Regions from separate parts of the Streptomyces sp. NPDC053755 genome, predicted to be linked through region 2. Evidence: riboswitches for the same ligand, from Rfam matches in the RefSeq annotation. Region 2 holds a riboswitch; each other region holds the start of a gene.

What was found. A riboswitch is a leader RNA that binds a small molecule or an ion and turns the genes downstream of it on or off. The one in region 2 is predicted to bind cyclic di-AMP.
Positions count from the first base shown of each region.
Region 1: linked by a shared signal. The riboswitch ahead of AB0K65_RS03345 (M23 family metallopeptidase) and the one ahead of AB0K65_RS31485 (M23 family metallopeptidase) in region 2 are both predicted to bind cyclic di-AMP.
Region 3: linked by a shared signal. The riboswitch ahead of AB0K65_RS08500 (C40 family peptidase) and the one ahead of AB0K65_RS31485 (M23 family metallopeptidase) in region 2 are both predicted to bind cyclic di-AMP.

Region 1 covers NZ_JBFASK010000002.1:115,206-120,954, reverse strand. Annotated here, with positions in the region: gene AB0K65_RS03360 (GNAT family N-acetyltransferase) at 1-99, opposite strand, end outside; gene AB0K65_RS03355 (HPr family phosphocarrier protein) at 283-564, shown strand; gene AB0K65_RS03350 (GntR family transcriptional regulator) at 939-1,622, opposite strand; gene AB0K65_RS03345 (M23 family metallopeptidase) at 1,835-2,617, opposite strand; cyclic di-AMP (ydaO/yuaA leader) riboswitch at 2,630-2,796, opposite strand; gene AB0K65_RS03340 (pitrilysin family protein) at 3,010-4,407, opposite strand; gene AB0K65_RS03335 (pitrilysin family protein) at 4,404-5,749, opposite strand, start outside.
Region 2 covers NZ_JBFASK010000062.1:16,344-22,092, reverse strand. Annotated here, with positions in the region: gene AB0K65_RS31510 (dienelactone hydrolase family protein) at 1-292, shown strand, start outside; gene AB0K65_RS31505 (rhodanese-like domain-containing protein) at 582-1,061, shown strand; tRNA gene AB0K65_RS31500 (tRNA-Met) at 1,113-1,186, shown strand; gene AB0K65_RS31495 (MerR family transcriptional regulator) at 1,381-2,121, shown strand; gene AB0K65_RS31490 (PP2C family protein-serine/threonine phosphatase) at 2,309-3,469, shown strand; cyclic di-AMP (ydaO/yuaA leader) riboswitch at 3,696-3,843, shown strand; gene AB0K65_RS31485 (M23 family metallopeptidase) at 3,855-4,943, shown strand; gene AB0K65_RS31480 (PrsW family intramembrane metalloprotease) at 5,008-5,749, opposite strand, start outside.
Region 3 covers NZ_JBFASK010000005.1:217,456-223,204, forward strand. Annotated here, with positions in the region: gene AB0K65_RS08490 (helix-turn-helix domain-containing protein) at 1-561, opposite strand, end outside; gene AB0K65_RS08495 (ABC transporter permease) at 669-1,658, shown strand; cyclic di-AMP (ydaO/yuaA leader) riboswitch at 2,172-2,344, shown strand; gene AB0K65_RS08500 (C40 family peptidase) at 2,348-2,824, shown strand; gene AB0K65_RS08505 (ATP-binding protein) at 3,002-3,454, opposite strand; gene AB0K65_RS08510 (8-amino-7-oxononanoate synthase) at 3,668-4,849, opposite strand; gene bioB (biotin synthase BioB) at 4,994-5,749, shown strand, end outside.

The sequences.
Region 1 (5,749 bases), on a different contig from region 2:
TGCGGTGCCGCCGTCGCGGAGGACCACGTCCGCTTCCCAGTGGTCCGGGTAGGCGTGTTCCGGCTGGGCCGGGTCCGGCTGTTCCGACGCGCTCTGCATGGGGCAAGCGTACGGCGGGGGTACGACAGCGGCACCGGCCGCGCACGGCGTGCGTGCCCCGCACGGTCCGTGCAAGGTGGGAGGGCCGGAGGGCGGTTCCGCCGGGCCGCGGGCAGGCACGAGCACATCGCCGCACATGAGAGACTGGTCTAGACAACCCGCTAAGACTTGAAGGGCAACACCATGGCTGAGCGCCGCGTCAACGTCGGCTGGGCCGAGGGCCTGCACGCCCGCCCCGCCTCCATCTTCGTCCGTGCCACCACGGCCTCCGGCGTCCCCGTGACGATCGCCAAGGCCGATGGCAACCCGGTGAACGCCGCGTCGATGCTCGCGGTGCTCGGTCTGGGCGCACAGGGCGGCGAGGAGATCGTGCTCGCTTCGGACGCCGAGGGCGCCGAAGCCGCGCTGGACCGTCTCGCCAAGCTGGTTGCCGAGGGTCTCGAAGAGCTTCCCGAGACCGTCTGACGTCACCTCGCGAAGGAGCCGCGTCCCGCCCCCCGGCGGACGCGGCTCCTTCGCGTCTGCCGGGCCACAGGCCGGCACCGGACAGACCGGCACGGCAGGGCGCACGGCCGGGACGCCTCACGCGTCCTGCCGGTCCCCGCGTCCTGCCGGCTCGCGCGTCCGGCCGTCTCGCGCGTCCTGCGGCGAGGCCACGGGAAGGCCGGGGCCCGGGCCGCGAGGACTCCAGGGGAAAGGATTCCGGACAGCCCGAATTCGCGAGCCCGCCGACGCGATGCCCTGTCGACGAAATCGATCGAGGGGCCTTTAAGGGCCCCGCATTTCCGGGCAGCAGAATTCCACCGCCCCATTACTTCTCTTTGTATACGGCCCGGTCGTTAATTCCGGATGCTCGCGGTGTTTACGACATGTTGCGAAGCCCTCACACGGCCGCGCTCGGGCCGCTTCGGCCGGTACAGGACCAGCGAACGTTCGGCGTGCAGGGCGGTGAGGGCGCGGGCCCGCTCGGCGTCTCCGCGGGCCACCGCGTCGACGATCGCCCCGTGCTCGGCCCAGGCCTCGACCGGCTGCGCCGTCGGCTCGATCGCGTACATCCAGGCGATCTTGTGCCGCAGCTGCGTGAGCAGCGCCGTGAGCGCCGGACTGCCGGACGCCTGCGCGAGGGTCTCGTGGAACCAGCCGCCCAGGGAGCGCAGGTCGTCGCCCTGGCCGCGGCGGGCACGCTCCTGACCCAGCCTGACCAGGCCGCGCAACACCTTGAGGTGCGCGTCCGTACGCCGCTGGGCGGCGCGGGCGGCCCCCAGCGGCTCCAGGAGCGCCCGGACGTCCAGCAGGTCCGCCGCCTCCTGCTCGGTTGGCTCGGCGACGTGGGCGCCCGCGTGCCGACGGGTGACCACGAAGCCCTCCGACTCCAGGGTGCGCAGCGCCTCGCGGACCGGCACGCGGGAGACTCCGTAACGGCGCGCCAGCTGCTCCTCGGTCAGCCGGCTGCCGCGCTCGAAGAGACCGGAGACGATGTCGTCCCGAATCGCCGTGCATACCGAATGCGCCGGGATGCGCATGTTCGACCTCCGCCTTTTCCGCGCGAAACCCATCCGATGGACGTCTGTTCGTCGACTCTTCGGTGACTCTATTGCAGCGGGGCGGTATTTCCGATGGCTACGGGAGATCCATGGATATCTTTTGGCCGACGAAAAAGCCCCGGCTCGGTACGAGCCGGGGCTTTTTCGTCGGGCCTTGGGCGGCCCGGTGGCGTTCGCCGGACGCGGTCGGGTCAGACGTTCACGCCGCGGGCGCGCAGGTACGCGACCGGGTTGATGTCGGAGCCGTACTCGGCGCTCGTGCGGGCCTCGAAGTGCAGGTGCGGGCCGGTGGAGTTGCCGGTCGAGCCGGAGATGCCGATCCGCTCGCCCGGGGTGACGGTCTCGCCGACCGAGACACTGATGGCCGAAAGGTGCCCGTACTGGGTGTACGTGCCGTCGTTCATCCGGATGACGATGTTGTTGCCGTACGCGCCGCCCCAGCCGGCCTCGACCACGGTGCCGGAGCCGACGGAGACGACCTCGCTGCCGTAGGAGGCGTGGAAGTCGACGCCGGAGTGGCTGCCGGAGGACCACAGGGAGCCGCCGGTCTGGTACCCGGTGGTGACGTACGAGCCGGCGACGGGGAGCTGGAAGGAGTTCAGGCGCTTGCGCTCGGCCTCCCGGGCGGCGCGCTCCTTGGCTTCGCGGATCTCCTTGGCGCGGGCCTCGGCCTTGCGCTTCGCCTCCGCCTTGGCACGGGCCTCGGCCTTCGCCTTCGCGATGGCCTCGACGGCCTCCCGCTCCTGCGCGGCCGCCTGCACGTCGATCCGGTCCGCCAGCGACTCGGAGACGACGGCCTGGTTCATGCCGGTGTCCTCGAGCGAGCGGGTGTCCGTGTCAGCGGCGAGCGCCGGGGAAGCGAGGGTTCCGATGACGCCGGTGGTGGCGAGGGTCGCGACGCCGGCGATGCCCGCGCTGCGGCGCGCCAGACGGCTCGGACCACGATGCTTCCCGGTGGCACGGGTGAACGCCATGTAGTGGCTGATCCTTTCCTTCCTTCTCGCCTACCGGGTTAGCTGACGGGTTCGGAGCAGGAAGGTCTCCTACGGGCCCCTCCGCACGGGTGCGAAGGCGTCCGATTCACCCCAGGGACTTCGTGTGGGTCCCCGGCTCCCCAGGCTCGCGCCTGACGGGGACTCGGCGATGACTGTCCGATGCCGCGGGTGCGGCGGGTGCAACTGGCGAACAGCCGGATTGACGCTAAACGGACCGTCTTTCAATCGGCAAACGGACTCGGCTGTTTGTAAGACATGCCACAGGGCAGACACCCACCCTCCGCCTCAATACGGACAAAAGATCAACAAAGGCGAGGACCCCGACGTATGGTGACGTCGGGGTCCTCGCCGTGGCGTCTGTTCCGCCTCGATCAGCCGGTGACGACGGTGACTTCGCCGATGCCGAGCGCCCGCACGGGCTCCTCGATCTGCGCCGCGTCACCCACGAGCACGGTGACCAGACGGTCCACCGGGAAGGCGTTGACGACCGCGGCCGTCGCCTCCACCGTGCCCGTCTCCGCCAGACGCGCGTACAACTGCGCCTGGAAGTCGTCCGGAAGGTGCTGCTCGACCTGGTCGGCGAGCGTCCCCGCGACGGAGGCGGCGGTCTCGTACTTGAGCGGCGCCACACCCACCAGGTTCTGCACCGCCACATCCCGCTCCGCGTCGGTCAGTCCCTCCGCGGCGAGCGTGCGCAGCACCTTCCACAGGTCGTCAAGTGCCGGGCCGGTGTTGGGGGTGTCGACCGAACCGCTGATGGCGAGCATCGCGGCGCCGTTGCCCTCGGCGTCGGAACGGAGCACCTGTCCGAAGGACCGGACGCCGTAGGTGTAGCCCTTCTCCTCGCGCAGGACCCGGTCCAGGCGGGAGGTGAGGGTGCCGCCGAGGCAGTACGTGCCGAGGACCTGGGCGGGCCAGACGCGGTCGTGCCGGTCGGCGCCGACGCGGCCGATCAGCAGCTGCGTCTGGACCGCGCCGGGGCGGTCCACGATGACCACACGGCCGGTGTCGTCGGCCGTGATCGGCGGGACGGGGCGCGGCTCGGCGGTGTCGCCGGTCCACGCGCCGAGCGTCTCGGCGAGGACCTCGTCCAGGTCGACGTCGGTCAGGTCGCCCACGACCACGGCGGTGGCCGTGGCGGGCCGGATGTGCGCCGTGAAGAAGGCGCGGACGGCCGTGGCGTCGATCGCGGCGACGGTCTCCTCGGTGCCCTGGCGCGGCCGGGACATGCGCGAGCCGGCCGGGAACAGCTCCTTGGAGAGCTGCTTGGCCGCCCTGCGGGCCGGGTTGGCCGTCTCGTGCGGGATCTCGTCGAGGCGGTTGCGCACCAGGCGCTCGATCTCGCTGTCGTCGAAGGCCGGGGCGATCAGGGCCTCGGAGAGCAGGCCCAGCGCCTTGGGCAGCCGGGAGACGGGGACCTCGAGGGAGACGCGTACGCCCGGGTGGTCGGCGTGGGCGTCGAGTGTGGCGCCGCAGCGCTCCAGCTCGGCGGCGAACTCCTCCGCCGTGTGCTTGTCGGTGCCCTCGGAGAGGGCCCTCGCCATGATCGTGGCGACGCCGTCGAGGCCCGCGGGTTCGGCTTCCAGGGGGGCGTCGAAGAAGATCTCGACGGCCACCACCTGCTGGCCCGGACGGTGGCAGCGCAGCACGGTCAGGCCGTTGTCCAGCGCACCCCGCTCCGGGGCCGGGAAGGCCCAGGGACGTGCGGTGCCCGGCTGGGGCTGCGGGTGGAACTCCATGCTCGTCAAAGCCGCGGCAGCGTCGCTCACTGGTCCGCTCCCTCTTCCTCGTCGTTCTCGCTGACGCTGTCGCCGTGCTCGGCAGTGACCGGTTCGTACACCAGCACCGCGCGGTTGTCGGGACGCAGCCGGGCGGCGGCGACCGCCCGCACCTCGTCGGCGGTGACGTCCAGGACACGGTTGACGGCGGTCAGGGCGAGCTGCGGGTCGCCGAACAGCACGGCGAACCGGCACAGTTCGTCGGCGCGGCCGGCGACCGTGCCGAGCCGGTCGAGCCACTCGCGCTCCAACTGCGCCTGGGCCCGCTCCATCTCCTCGGGCGTGGGGCCCTCGGCGGCGAAGCGGGCCAGCTCCTCGTCGACGGCGGTCTCGATCTCGGGCACCTCCACTCCACCGGAGGTCTTCACGTCGAGCCAGCCGAGCGAGGGCGCTCCGGCGAGGCGCAGCAGGCCGAAGCCGGCCGCGACGGCCGTGCGGTCGCGGCGGACCAGGCGGTTGTGGAGCCGGGAGGACTCGCCGCCGCCGAGGACGGTGAGGGCCAGGTCGGCGGCGTCGCACTCGCGGGTGCCGTCGTGCGGGAGGCGGTAGGCGGCCATCAGCGCGCGGGCCGGCACCTCCTCCTCGACGACCTCGCGGAGCTGCTCGCCGATGACGTCGGGCAGCGTGCCGTCGCGCGGCGGCCGCTTGCCGTCGTGGGACGGGATGGATCCGAAGTACTTCTCGATCCAGGCGAGGGTCTGCTCCGGGTCGATGTCGCCGACGACCGAGAGCACCGCGTTGTTCGGCGCGTAGTACGTACGGAAGAAGCTCCGCGCGTCCTCCAGGGTGGCCGCGTCCAGGTCGGCCATGGAGCCGATCGGCGTGTGGTGGTACGGGTGCCCCTCGGGATAGGCGAGGGCGGTCAGCTTCTCGAAGGCGGTGCCGTAGGGCACGTTGTCGTACCGCTGGCGGCGCTCGTTCTTGACGACGTCGCGCTGGTTCTCCATGGACTCGTCGTCCAGTGCGGCCAGCAGCGAGCCCATGCGGTCCGCCTCCAGCCAGAGGGCCAGCTCCAGCTGATGGGTCGGCATCGTCTCGAAGTAGTTGGTGCGCTCGAAACTCGTCGTGCCGTTGAGCGAACCCCCCGCTCCCTGGACCAGCTCGAAATGACCGTTTCCGTGGACCTGCTTCGACCCCTGGAACATCAGGTGCTCGAAGAGGTGGGCGAGACCCGTGCGGCCCGCGACCTCGTGACGCGAGCCGACGTCGTACCAGAGGCAGACCGCGGCGACCGGGGTCAGGTGGTCCTCGGAGAGCACCACGCGCAGGCCGTTGGCCAGCCGGTGCTCGGTCGCTGTCAGGCCGCCGGAGCCGGCCTCGGCCGTGGCCGTGT
Region 2 (5,749 bases):
CGCGGCCGGAGCCCTGCTGTTCGACGCGTGCGTCCCCGTCGGCGAGTTCGGGGAGTCCTGGCCGGAGGGGGTGCCCGTCCAGGTGCACGGGATGGACGCGGACCGGTTCTTCGTCGCCGAGGGGGATCTCGACGCCGCCCGCGCGCTGGTGGAGAGCGTCGTCGACGCGGAGCTGTTCCTCTATCAGGGCGACCGGCATCTGTTCGCGGACAGCAGCCTGCCCGGGTACGACGCGGCGGCGACGGCACTGCTCGTCGAGCGGGTGCTCGGATTCCTGGAGAAGGCCGCCTAGGGCGACCTGGGTGCGGGCGGGGACGGGGGCCGGGCCGCGGCTGAGGGGCCGTTTCGCGGCGGCACGCGAAGCCTGCCCGGGGCTTGCCCCGCGCTACGCGAAGCCTGCCCGGGGCTTGCCCCGCGTCCGTTTCGAGCGGGTCCCGGGCCTGAGCGGAACGGCGGACGCCGTCCCGATGGGTGAGATCCCCGCCGCCCCCCGGCGAACGCCCGTCTTTTCCCGGCGAAACGCCATCGGTCCCGGGAATCGTCACTTCAGCCCGTTGATCTTCGATCGTAGGTTTTCACACATGACGACAACGACCCAGGTCAATTCGGTTCTTCGCACCCCGCCGGCCTCTCCCGCCGTGGCGGCGGCCTATTTCGCCGCCAGTCTCGCCTTCCACGCCGACGTCTCCGATGTCGCCTCCGCCCTCGCCGCCGACACGGACCCCGGCTTCGTGGTCGTCGACTCGCGCTCCACCGCCTCCTGGGACCAGGGGCACGTCCCCGGCGCGGTCCACCTGCCGACCGCCCTCGTCCCCGAGCAGGCCGAGCGGCTCCTGGACAGGTCCGTGCCCGTGGTCACGTACTGCTGGGGCCCCGGCTGCAACGGCGCCACCCGCGCGGCCCTCGCCCTCGCCGAGCTCGGCTACCAGGTGAAGGAGATGCTCGGCGGCTTCGAGTACTGGGTGCGCGAGGGCTTCGCGTACGAGACGTGGGAAGGCGCGGAGAAGAAGGACGCGGATCCGCTGACGGCGCCCGTGGACGCCGGGGACTGCGGCTGCTGAGGAAACGGATTTCCGGATCGGCCACCCATGCCGTAAGGTCATATTCACCGACGCGGGGTGGAGCAGCTCGGTAGCTCGCTGGGCTCATAACCCAGAGGTCGCAGGTTCAAATCCTGTCCCCGCTACTCAGTAGCAACGAAGGCCCGGATCCAGTCACTGGATCCGGGCCTTCGTCGTGTTTTGCCGGCTTTCCGGATTCCTCCCTTTCCGGCTTTCCGGCTCCCCCCGGTTCCCGGTTCGCGGCTTTCCGGCGTCCCCCGGGTTCCCCGCTTCGTGGTGGCTTGACCTTTACGCAACGTCAAGATCTAGCGTTCTCGGCATGGAGTGGTCGATCCAAGAGATCGCCAGGAAGGCCGGCACCACCAGCCGCACGCTCAGGCACTACGGAGAGCGCGGACTGCTGGAGCCCAGCCGGATCGGCGCCAACGGTTACCGGTACTACGACCAGGCGGCACTCGTGCGGCTGCAGCGCATTCTGCTGCTGCGCGAGCTGGGGCTCTCGCTCCCCGCCATCGCCGAGGTCCTCGCGGGGCAGCGCGACACGTCCGCCGCCCTGCGGACCCATCTCGCCCTGCTGGAGCAGGAGCGCGAACGCATCGGGCGGCAGATCGCCTCGGTGCGGACCACCCTCCACAAGACCGAGAACGGAGAAGAACTCATGGCCGAGGAAGTGTTCGACGGATTCGATCACACGCGGTACGAGGCGGAGGTCAGCGAACGCTGGGGCCGCGACGCGTACGAGAAGGGGGACCGCTGGTGGCGCTCGCTCAGCGCCGAGCGGAAGCAGGCGTTCATGGACGAGCAGGCCGGCATCGCCCGCGACTTCGGGCAGGCGGCCAGGGACGGCCTCGCCGCCGGCAGCGACGAGGTGCAGGAGCTGGCCCGGCGACAGGTGGCGTGGCTGTCGCACACGACGACGCCCGCGAAGGAGTACGTGATCGGCCTCGGCCGGATGTACGTCGACGACCCGCGTTTCACCGTCCACTACGACAAGCACGGCGAGGGCACGGCGGTTCTCGTCCGGGACGCCATGGAGATCTACGCCGAGCGGAACCTCTAGGCCGTGACCGCGCCTCCCCGCCGCCACCGCGCGAAGGGTCGGCGCCGAGCCCGTCGTCGGGGGAGTGGCGCGTGCGGGCCGTCCCCCAGTCGGCGGAGTGGAGGTCGCCGCCCGGCGCGGCTCCCGGCAGGCTGGGGAGGGCACGGTACCGTCCGTCGCCGTGTACGGACCCGGCAGGAGAGCACAGGTGGGGCAGCCAGCGGCGGGGAACGGGACCTCCGGGCATCCGCGTCCGCGTGGCGAACGCGCCCGCCGGTTCATCCGGGCCCTGCCTCCGCTGGTCATCGCGGGAGGGATCGTCTTCGACCTGTCGACCCCGCCCGCCTACACCGCCGCCCCGCTGTTCTCCGCCGCCCCGCTCATCGCGGCCCCGCTCTTCTCGATGCTGACGACCCTGCTCACCGGCATCGCCGCCGTACTGGCCTCCATCGGGCTGCACGTCTACAACGACACCCTCACCGACGTCCCGGCGCTCACCGAGACCTTCACGGTCATCACGGTCTCCGCCCTCGCCCTGCTGATCAACCGGGTCGTGCGGCGCAGCGGCGAGCGGCTGGCATCGGCGCGGGTGATCGCCGAGGCGGCGCAGAAGGCCGTGCTGCCGACGCCCGCCGAGCGGATCGGCGGGCTGCAGATCGCGGCACGCTACGAGGCCGCGCAGGCGGACGCGTTCATCGGAGGCGACCTGTTCGCCGTCCAGGACACCCCCCACGGCGTACGGCTCGTGGTCGGTGACGTACGGGGCAAGGGCCTGGACGCGGTCGAGGCCGTCGCCGTCGTCATCGGCGCCTTCCGGGAGGCGGCCGAGCAGGAGTCGACGCTGGAGGGCGTCGCCCAGCGCCTGGAGCGGGCGCTGGCCCGCGAGGGCACCCGGCGGGCCGGCCTGGACGCCGCCGAGGGGTTCACCACCGCCGTCCTGGCCGAGATCCCGCGCGGTGCCGGGCTCATCCGGGTGGTCAACCGCGGGCACCCGGAGCCGCTGCTGCTGTTCGCCGACGGCGGCCTGACCATGCTGGCGCCGACCGAGCCCGCGCTGCCCCTCGGAATGGGCGATCTGGCCGCGTGGCCGGACCGGGCAGACGCGACGCCGTACCCGCCGGGCGCCACGCTGCTCCTCTTCACGGACGGCCTCTCGGAGGCGCGCGACGCCCACGGGGCCTTCTACGACCCGGCGGAGCGTCTCGCCGGGAGGATCTTCCCGGGGCCGGAGGAGCTGCTCGACGCGCTCGTCGACGATGTGCGCCGGTACACCGGCGGCGGGACGACGGACGACATGGCGCTGTTGGCGGTGAGCCGTCCGGCGTTGGGGCAGCCGGTGCGGCGGCGGACGATGCCCGTGGTGCCGTGACGGGGGCGGTCGTGACCATCCGTGATCGAAAGATCCCGCTCCGATAACAGTTGACTTAACATCAGTTTCGAGTTGCGCACCGCCTTTTCACGGGAGGGGGGTCAAGTCGGGCCAATACCCCGCAATCCTGTGAACGATCAGTAGGAACAGCTTGGAATCAGGACCCCCTGTCTATTAACGTTCGATAACGCAGCGCGGTCGTCCCAGTCGTCGCAAGAGACGGCACCGTGCGCGTGCGCCGAATCCTGAAAGGGAACCGGGGAACCACCACTTGGGGTGAATCGGGCGCTTTCGCACCTGTGCGACCGTGCCCGTAGGAGACCTTCCTGCTCCGAACCCGTCAGCTAACCCGGTAGGCGAGAAGGAAGGAAAGGAGCACGCCTCCGTGGCGTCCAACACCCCTGCCCCCGAAGCCCCCTTCGACGCGTTCGGTGCCTCGGGTGCCGCCGGGACGGACCACGACGCGGGCACCTGGGAGGAGTGGAACCCGACCGAGGACTCCCTCCGCCAGCAGGCCCGCTCCGGAGGCCGTCACCGCGTCGTCAAGCAGCGCTCCGGCTTCGCCCGCTCCTCCACCGTCCTCGGCGTCGGTGTGATCGCCGCCGTCGGCGCGGGCGGCCTGGCCACCGCCCAGGAGAAGCCCGCCGTCTCCATATCCCTTCCCGACCTCGACCTCCCGGACGCCTCCCAGCTGCCCGGCGTCGGCGAACTCCTCGAGGACGGGACCGACGGAGCTGGCGACGTCGCCGCGACGGGCAACCTCCAGCCGCTCACCGCCACACTCGCCCTGGAGGCCGAGGGCACCGGGGCGGCCGAGGCCACCACCGCCTCCGCGTCCACCGCCGACGCGGGCGAGGCGCTGCGCGCCCGCATCCTCCAGCAGGCCGAGCAGCAGCAGGCATCCGCCGACGCCGCCGAGAAGGCCGCGGCGGAGAAGGCGGCGGCCGAGAAGGCCGCTGCCGAGGCGGCCGCCAAGGCGAGCGCCGCGGAGAAGGCGGCGGCCGAGGCGAAGAAGCAGGCCGAGGCCGAAGCGGCGGCCAAGGCCGAGGCGGAGCGCCTGGCGAAGCTCGCCGCGAGCTACGCCCTGCCCACCTCCTCCTACGTCATCACCTCCACCTTCGGCGAGTCCGGCTCGATGTGGTCCTCGGGCTACCACACGGGTCTCGACCTCGCCGCCCCCACGGGCACGCCGGTCAAGGCGGTCCACGGCGGCACCATCACCTCGGCCGGCTGGTCCGGCGCGTACGGCTACCGCATCGTCCTGGAGCTGGAGGACGGTACGGAGATCTGGTACTGCCACCTCTCCTCCATGACCGCCGCCGCCGGTCAGTCGGTGGGCACCGGCGAGACGATCGGCCGCGTGGGCGCGACCGGCAACGTCACGGGAGCCCACCTCCACCTGGAGGTCCACACCCCGGGCGGATCCGGCGTGGATCCGGCGGCCTGGCTCCGGGACAAGGGCCTGAACGTCTGACCCGGCAGGTCGGTCCTGGCCGGCGCGGCGGACGCCGCCGTGCCCGGTACGGGCCGGGCGTCCGTCAGCTGCGGTACGGGTTGTAGCCGCTGTAGTCGAGGTACTGCGGCGGCGCCCACACCTGCCCGGTGGCCCGCGCCGCGTACGTGAGCGCGGGGGAGGCCACCGCCTTGCGCTGCCAGAGGTGGTGCAGCAGTTCCTGCTCGCGGGCGGCGAAGTCCGGTTCCGCCGCGCCCCGCTCGGCCCGGTGGCGCAGGAACGCCAAGGTCGTCGCGAAGGCCTCGTACTCCCCGACCGCCTGCGCCGCGGGCTTTCCGTACGTCCGTGCGGCGAAGGCGCGGGCCATCGAGCGGGCCCGCATGGAGGAGAGCGCGAGCGGCTCGGCGGGGGAGAGCCAGCCCGCCGCCGCGTACGCCGGGAGCTGCCCGGATATCGTGCGCAGCTCCCGCTGCCGGCTCCATATCGCCAGCCAGGTCAGCAACGCGAACGCCGGCACCATGAACATGCCGTACACCAGGATGAACCCCCAGCCGCCGAACACGGCCGAGCCGTTCCACAGGGCGTGCATGCCCATGGCGAGGACCAGGCCGGCCACGGGGAGCAGGATCCGGCGGATTCGCCTCCGGCGGGCTGCGAGAGCCGCGAAGCCGAAGCCGAGGCCGGTGAGCACGGTGAAGAGCGGATGCGCGAACGGCGACATCACGATCCGCACGAAGAAGGTGCCGGCCGTCACCGAGCCGAGGCCCGAGGAGCCGAACTCCTGGTCCTCCCCGAAGGCCCTGCCGAGATAGAGGATGTTCTCGGTG
Region 3 (5,749 bases), on a different contig from region 2:
GACCTCCACGTCGCCGAAGAGGGCTTGCTGTGCGATGAAGCCCTGGGCGGTGGCGATGAGGGTGCGCGCGACCCGGTCGGCGGGGACGTCGGCCGCCATGAGCCCGTTCGCTCGGTAGGCGTCGACCAGCGTCGACCACACCTCGCGCATGGCGCGGTACCCCTCGGAGAGGGTCGCGTAGAGATGCTCGTCGCGCAGCGTCTCGGACCAGACCTGGAGGATGAGCCGGGCGTACGCCTGGCGGTCAGCGCCCTCGATCCGCTTGTCCAGGAAGAGCCGCAGGACCGAGCCGAGCAGGACGTCGGGGGTGGGCGGCGGGGTGGAACGCGAGGCGTCCTCGAACGCGCTGCGGATGCCGGCGAACGCTTCCGCGGCGATGGCGGCGATCAGCTCCTCCTTGCCGCGGAAGTAGCGGTAGACGGCGCCGGCCGAGAGGCCCACCTCACCGAGGACGTCCTGCATGGAGGTGGCGTGGAAGCCGTTGCGGGCGAAGCAGCGCGCGGCGCCGTCGAGGATCTGACGGCGGCGGGCGTCGAGGTGTTCCTGGGAGACGCGAGCCATGGGCCGAATGTAAAACGAACATTCATTCTTGACAAGCGGCCACTCCGGCGGGACAGTGACTCCACCGCCGTAAAACGAACGATCCTTCTCTTTGTATGGGAGTCGCCATGCCTGCCAACGGCACCCGCAAGACCCTCGCGGTGATGGTGTTGATCCCGGTCGTCGCGGCCCTTGCCCTGTGGGCGTTCGCCTGGCCCGCCGCCCGGGTCGCGCCGCACGACCTGCCGATCGGCGTCGCCGGGCCCGCTGCCGCCGCCGCCCCGCTGGAAGAGCGCCTCGCCGAGCGCGACGGCGCCTTCGAGGTCCACCGCTTCGACTCCGAGGCAGCCGCCCGCACGGCGATCGAGGACCGGGTCGTATACGGCGCCGTGGTCGTCACCCCGCAAGGTCCGCGGCTGCTGACCGCGTCCGCCGCGAGCCCCGTCGTCGCGGGGCTCCTGCGGGAGGCCGTCACCGCCCAGGTCCCCGCCGGCACGCAGGTCGAGGTCGTCGACGTCGTATCCACGCCCGCGGGCGACCCGCGCGGCAGCGCGTTCGGGTCGAGCCTCTTCCCCCTCGTCCTGGCCGGCACGGCCGCGGGCATCGTCATCACGGTCATGGGCCTGCGGCGCGGACGGGCGGTCCTCGCCCTGTGCGGCGCCGCCGCGCTCGCCGGCATCGTCGGCGCCGGACTCGCCCACACCTGGCTCGGGGCGCTCACCGGCGACTGGTGGGCCGAGGCCGGCGTCCTCGCGCTCACCGTCCTCGCCATCGGCTCGGCGCTCGCGGGGCTCGCCGCGCTGCTCGGCCGGGCGGGCTTCGCCCTCGGGGCACCTCTGATGGTCCTGTTCGGCAACCCCTTCTCCGGCGTGGCGAGCGCGCCCGAACTGCTGCCGGCCCCCGCGGGCGCGCTCGGCCAGCTGCTGCCGCCGGGTGCGGGCGGCTCGGCCCTGCGGTCCGTGGCCTTCTTCGACGGCGCCGGCGCGGGCTCACCGCTGCTGGTGCTGGGCGTGTGGGTGGCGCTCGGCCTCGCCGCGGTGGCCCTGGGCGGGCGCCGCACCCGGGCCGCCGCCGAGCCGGGCCCCGCCCCGGCCCCGCGGCCCGCACCGGTGGGCTGACGCCCCGCCTACCGCCGCGTGCCTCCGCTGTAGCGGACGGGGGCACGCGGCTTCCGCATGCGCGCCGGGGCGAGAGCGAGGTACACGCCGACATCCCGGCCCGCACGCTCCGCGTGTTCGACGGAGAGCGCCCGGGCGGACCGGGTCACTCTTCCGAGGACCCCGGCGAGTTGACATTGTCGCGTGTCGTGTCGAGGTCCACTCGGCCCACGGAGGGCGCAGAAAGCCTCCCCCTTTCGGCGTAGTCGACGAATCTACATATGGCCGGGGCGGGTTGCAGCGCAGCTGTACACATCTGGCTGAATCGGGCGTCCCACCCCTGGTACGGGGCTCGTCGGGCAAACCTCCGAAGATCACGAAACCTACTTGTCCACCCGAACGGATCAGTGGTGAGGAGCCTCACATATCGCCGTTTCAACTCGGATTTCACCCCGGATGTGGGTCAAGATCCCTGACGACGACAAGCCCCCGCCACCACGGCGGGGCGGTCCGGGCGGACGCCGAGTCCTGCCGCTGTCCCGGACGTCTGGTCGACAGAGGTGGATCGGCAGGAGTGGAGGACCCGAGCAACACGGGACGACCGAGCAGGTGGGCCGTTCCTTGGGGTGAAGCCGCAGCCGCGGCCGGGCATCTTCGCCTGCCCGAACCCGACAGGTCATCCTTCACAGGCGGCTGACGAAGGGTTGCGCATGACTGCGCAGATTCATGTCCCGTCCCTGCTGTCCCGGGCCGGAGCCGTCTCGGCTCTCACCCTCGCCGCCGTCGGCGGCACGCTGCTGGCACCAGGTGCCGCACCGGAGGCCCAGGCCGCGACGTCCCACGCCGGCAAGGCGCTGAGCATCGCGGCCTCGAAGAAGGGATCGCCCTACAAGTACGGAGCGGCCGGGCCGAGCCGGTTCGACTGCTCGGGGCTCACGCTCTACTCGTACAAGAAGGCGGGCAAGTCGCTGCCCCGTACCGCGCAGCAGCAGTACAACAAGACCAAGCACATCTCCGCCTCCAGCAGGCAGCAGGGGGATCTGGTCTTCTTCCACTCCGGCGGAAGGGTCTATCACGTCGGCATCTACGCCGGTCAGAACAGGATCTGGCACTCCCCCAAGACCGGTTCCTGGGTGAAGCTCGACAAGATCTGGTCCTCGAAGGTGTACTACGGCCGCGTCCGCTGACGCGCGGCCGCCGGACGCCCGCCGCGCGCGGCCGGTGTCCGACGGATGCCGTCGGGCCCGCGACGGCTGACGCAGCGTCGGACGGGTGCGCGGTGACGGACGGGCGCGGTGCCGAAGGGGGCGCGGTGCCGAAGGGGGCGCGGTGGCGCCGCCGGCCTCGAGGTGGCTCACACCGCGTCAGGCGCCCCCGAGCGGGGCCGACACGGGGCGCCGCGCCGTCCAGGGCAGGTTGATCCAGACCGTCTTGCCCCCGTCGGCGGTCGGGGCGACCGTGAGCCGGCCGCCCGCCTCCGCCGCGAGGAAACGGATGATCACCATCCCTCGGCCGTTGTCCTGCTGCACCGCGGCCGGGAGTCGCCGGGGCCAGCGGGGGTGGCTGTCGGTGACGCCCACGCACAGCCGCTCCCCGCGCTCCAGCCGGACGTCGACGGTGAACGTGGGCGACTGCCCGAAAGTGTGCTGGACGGCGTTGGTGGCCAGCTCCGAGACGATCAGCCGCACCGAGTCGGCCGTGTCGCTGCCGGCCTCGAGCCCCCATTCCCTGAGGACGTCGTCGACATATCTCCGGGCGGTGGACACCGAGGCGGGATCGCTCGGCAGCGTGACGGATGCTTCCTGGTGGTCTGCCATGGCGACGCTGTCCTTCCCATCGGGGCCCCGCCCCGGACTGCACTTCGCGTCAGGGTGCCACCGATCGGGCCGCCATAGGGGTCGATCCACCAAGATATGCAGACATCTGTCGCCCGAAGCGGTGAACTCCGCCCCGTCCCGGGTGGACAGGAGGTGCCCGCGTCGCCCCGCCCGGGGCGGGCGGAGGGGTGCGCGCGGGCGCCCCGGACGGCCTCAGGCCAGGCGCGGAGCCGTCCGGACGATCGTGGCCACCGCCTCGGCGATCTGGCTGTCGCTCAGATCCGCGCGCGCGGTGAGCCGCAGCCGGGAGATCCCGTCCGGAACCGACGGCGGCCGGAAACAGCCCACCGCGAGGCCCTGTGCGCGGCAGTCCGCCGCCCACCGCAGTGCCGCCTCCGGCGACGGGGCGCGCACCGAGACCACGGCCGCGTCCGGGCGCGCCGCGGTCAGCCCGGCGTCGGTGAGGAGCCGGTGCAGGGTGGTCGCGACCGTCCTCGCGCGACCGGCCAGGGCCGGGTCGCCCTTGATCAGGCGCAGAGCGGCGAGGGCGGCGCCCACGGCGGCCGGAGCGAGCCCCGTGTCGAAGATGAACGTCCGGGCCGCGTTGATCAGGTGCTCGATGACCCGGGCCGGGCCGAGGACGGCGCCACCCTGGCTGCCGAGCGACTTGGAGAGGGTCAGGGTGGCGACCACGTCCGCGTCGCCCGCGAGCCCGGCGGCGTTCAGCGCGCCGCGGCCCCCCTCGCCGAGGACGCCGAGACCGTGGGCGTCGTCGACGACGAGGGCGGCGCCGTGGGCGCGGCAGGCGGCGGCGAGTTCGGTCAGGGGCGCCCTGTCCCCGTCCACCGAGAAGACCGAGTCGGTCACCACGAGGGCCCGTCGGCCGCCGTGGGCGTGGAGTGTCTTGCGGACGGCCTCGGGGTCCGCGTGCGGGACCACGGCCGTCTCCGCGCGGGACAGCCGGCAGCCGTCCACGATCGAGGCGTGGTTTCCGGCGTCCGAGACGATCAGCGAGTCACGGGCGCTGAGCGCGGTGAGGGCGGCCAGGTTGGCGGTGTAGCCGGAGGAGAAGACCAGGGCCGCCTCGAAGCCGCAGAAGTCGGCGAGTTCGCGTTCGAGCCGGGAGTGCAGCCGGGTGGTGCCGGTGACCAGCCGGGAACCGGTGGAGCCGGCGCCCCAGCGCCGGGCGGCCTCGGCGGCGGCCTCGGTGATCTCGGGGTGCCGGGTGAGGCCGAGGTAGTCGTTGCCCGCCAGGTCGAGCGGCTCCGCCTCGGCGGCGCGCGGCCGCAGCGTGCGGACGAGACCGGCCTCCGCGCGGCGGCGTGCCTCGGTGTCCGTCCAGTCGAACGGGGTACGGTGCGTGTCCTCGTCCGGCATGTGCGCGTCCCGGTGCATGGGGCAGATCCTTTTGTAGGCAGCGCACAGACCCTAGCGGCCCGTGGCCGAGGTCAGAGTGTGGCCATCCACACACCTCAAACAGGCGCTGTTGTTCGGTTCCTCCTTGGCCGGGGGGTGTGCCGTAGGCCAGGATCAGCCCTTATGGACCTGCTGAACACGCTGGTGGACAAGGGGCTGCGGCGCGAGCTGCCGACCCGTGAAGAAGCGCTCGCCGTGCTGGCGACCTCCGACGACGAACTGCTCGATGTGGTGGCCGCGGCCGGCAAGGTGCGCCGCCAGTGGTTCGGGCGCCGGGTGAAGCTCAACTATCTGGTCAATCTGAAGTCCGGTCTGTGCCCGGAGGACTGTTCGTACTGTTCGCAGCGGCTCGGCTCGACCGCCGGGATCCTGAAGTACACCTGGCTGAAGCCCGACGAGGCGTCCCAGGCGGCCGCCGCCGGAGTGGCCGGCGGCGCCAAGCGGGTCTGCCTGGTGGCGAGCGGCCGCGGCCCGACGGACCGCGACGTGGACCGGGTGGGCAAGACCATCGAGGCGATCAAGGAGCAGAACGAGGGCGTCGAGGTCTGCGCGTGCCTCGGCCTCCTCTCGGACGGCCAGGCGGAGCGGCTGCGGGCCGCGGGAGCCGACGCGTACAACCACAACCTGAACACGTCCGAGGGGACGTACGGGGAGATCACGACCACCCACACCTACCAGGACCGGGTCGACACCGTGCGGAAGGCGCACGACGCCGGTCTGTCGGCCTGCTCGGGTCTGATCGCGGGCATGGGCGAGAGCGACGAGGACCTGGTCGACGTCGTCTACGCGCTGCGGGAGCTGGACCCGGACTCGGTGCCGGTGAACTTCCTGATCCCCTTCGAGGGCACGCCGCTGGCCAAGGAGTGGAACCTGTCCCCG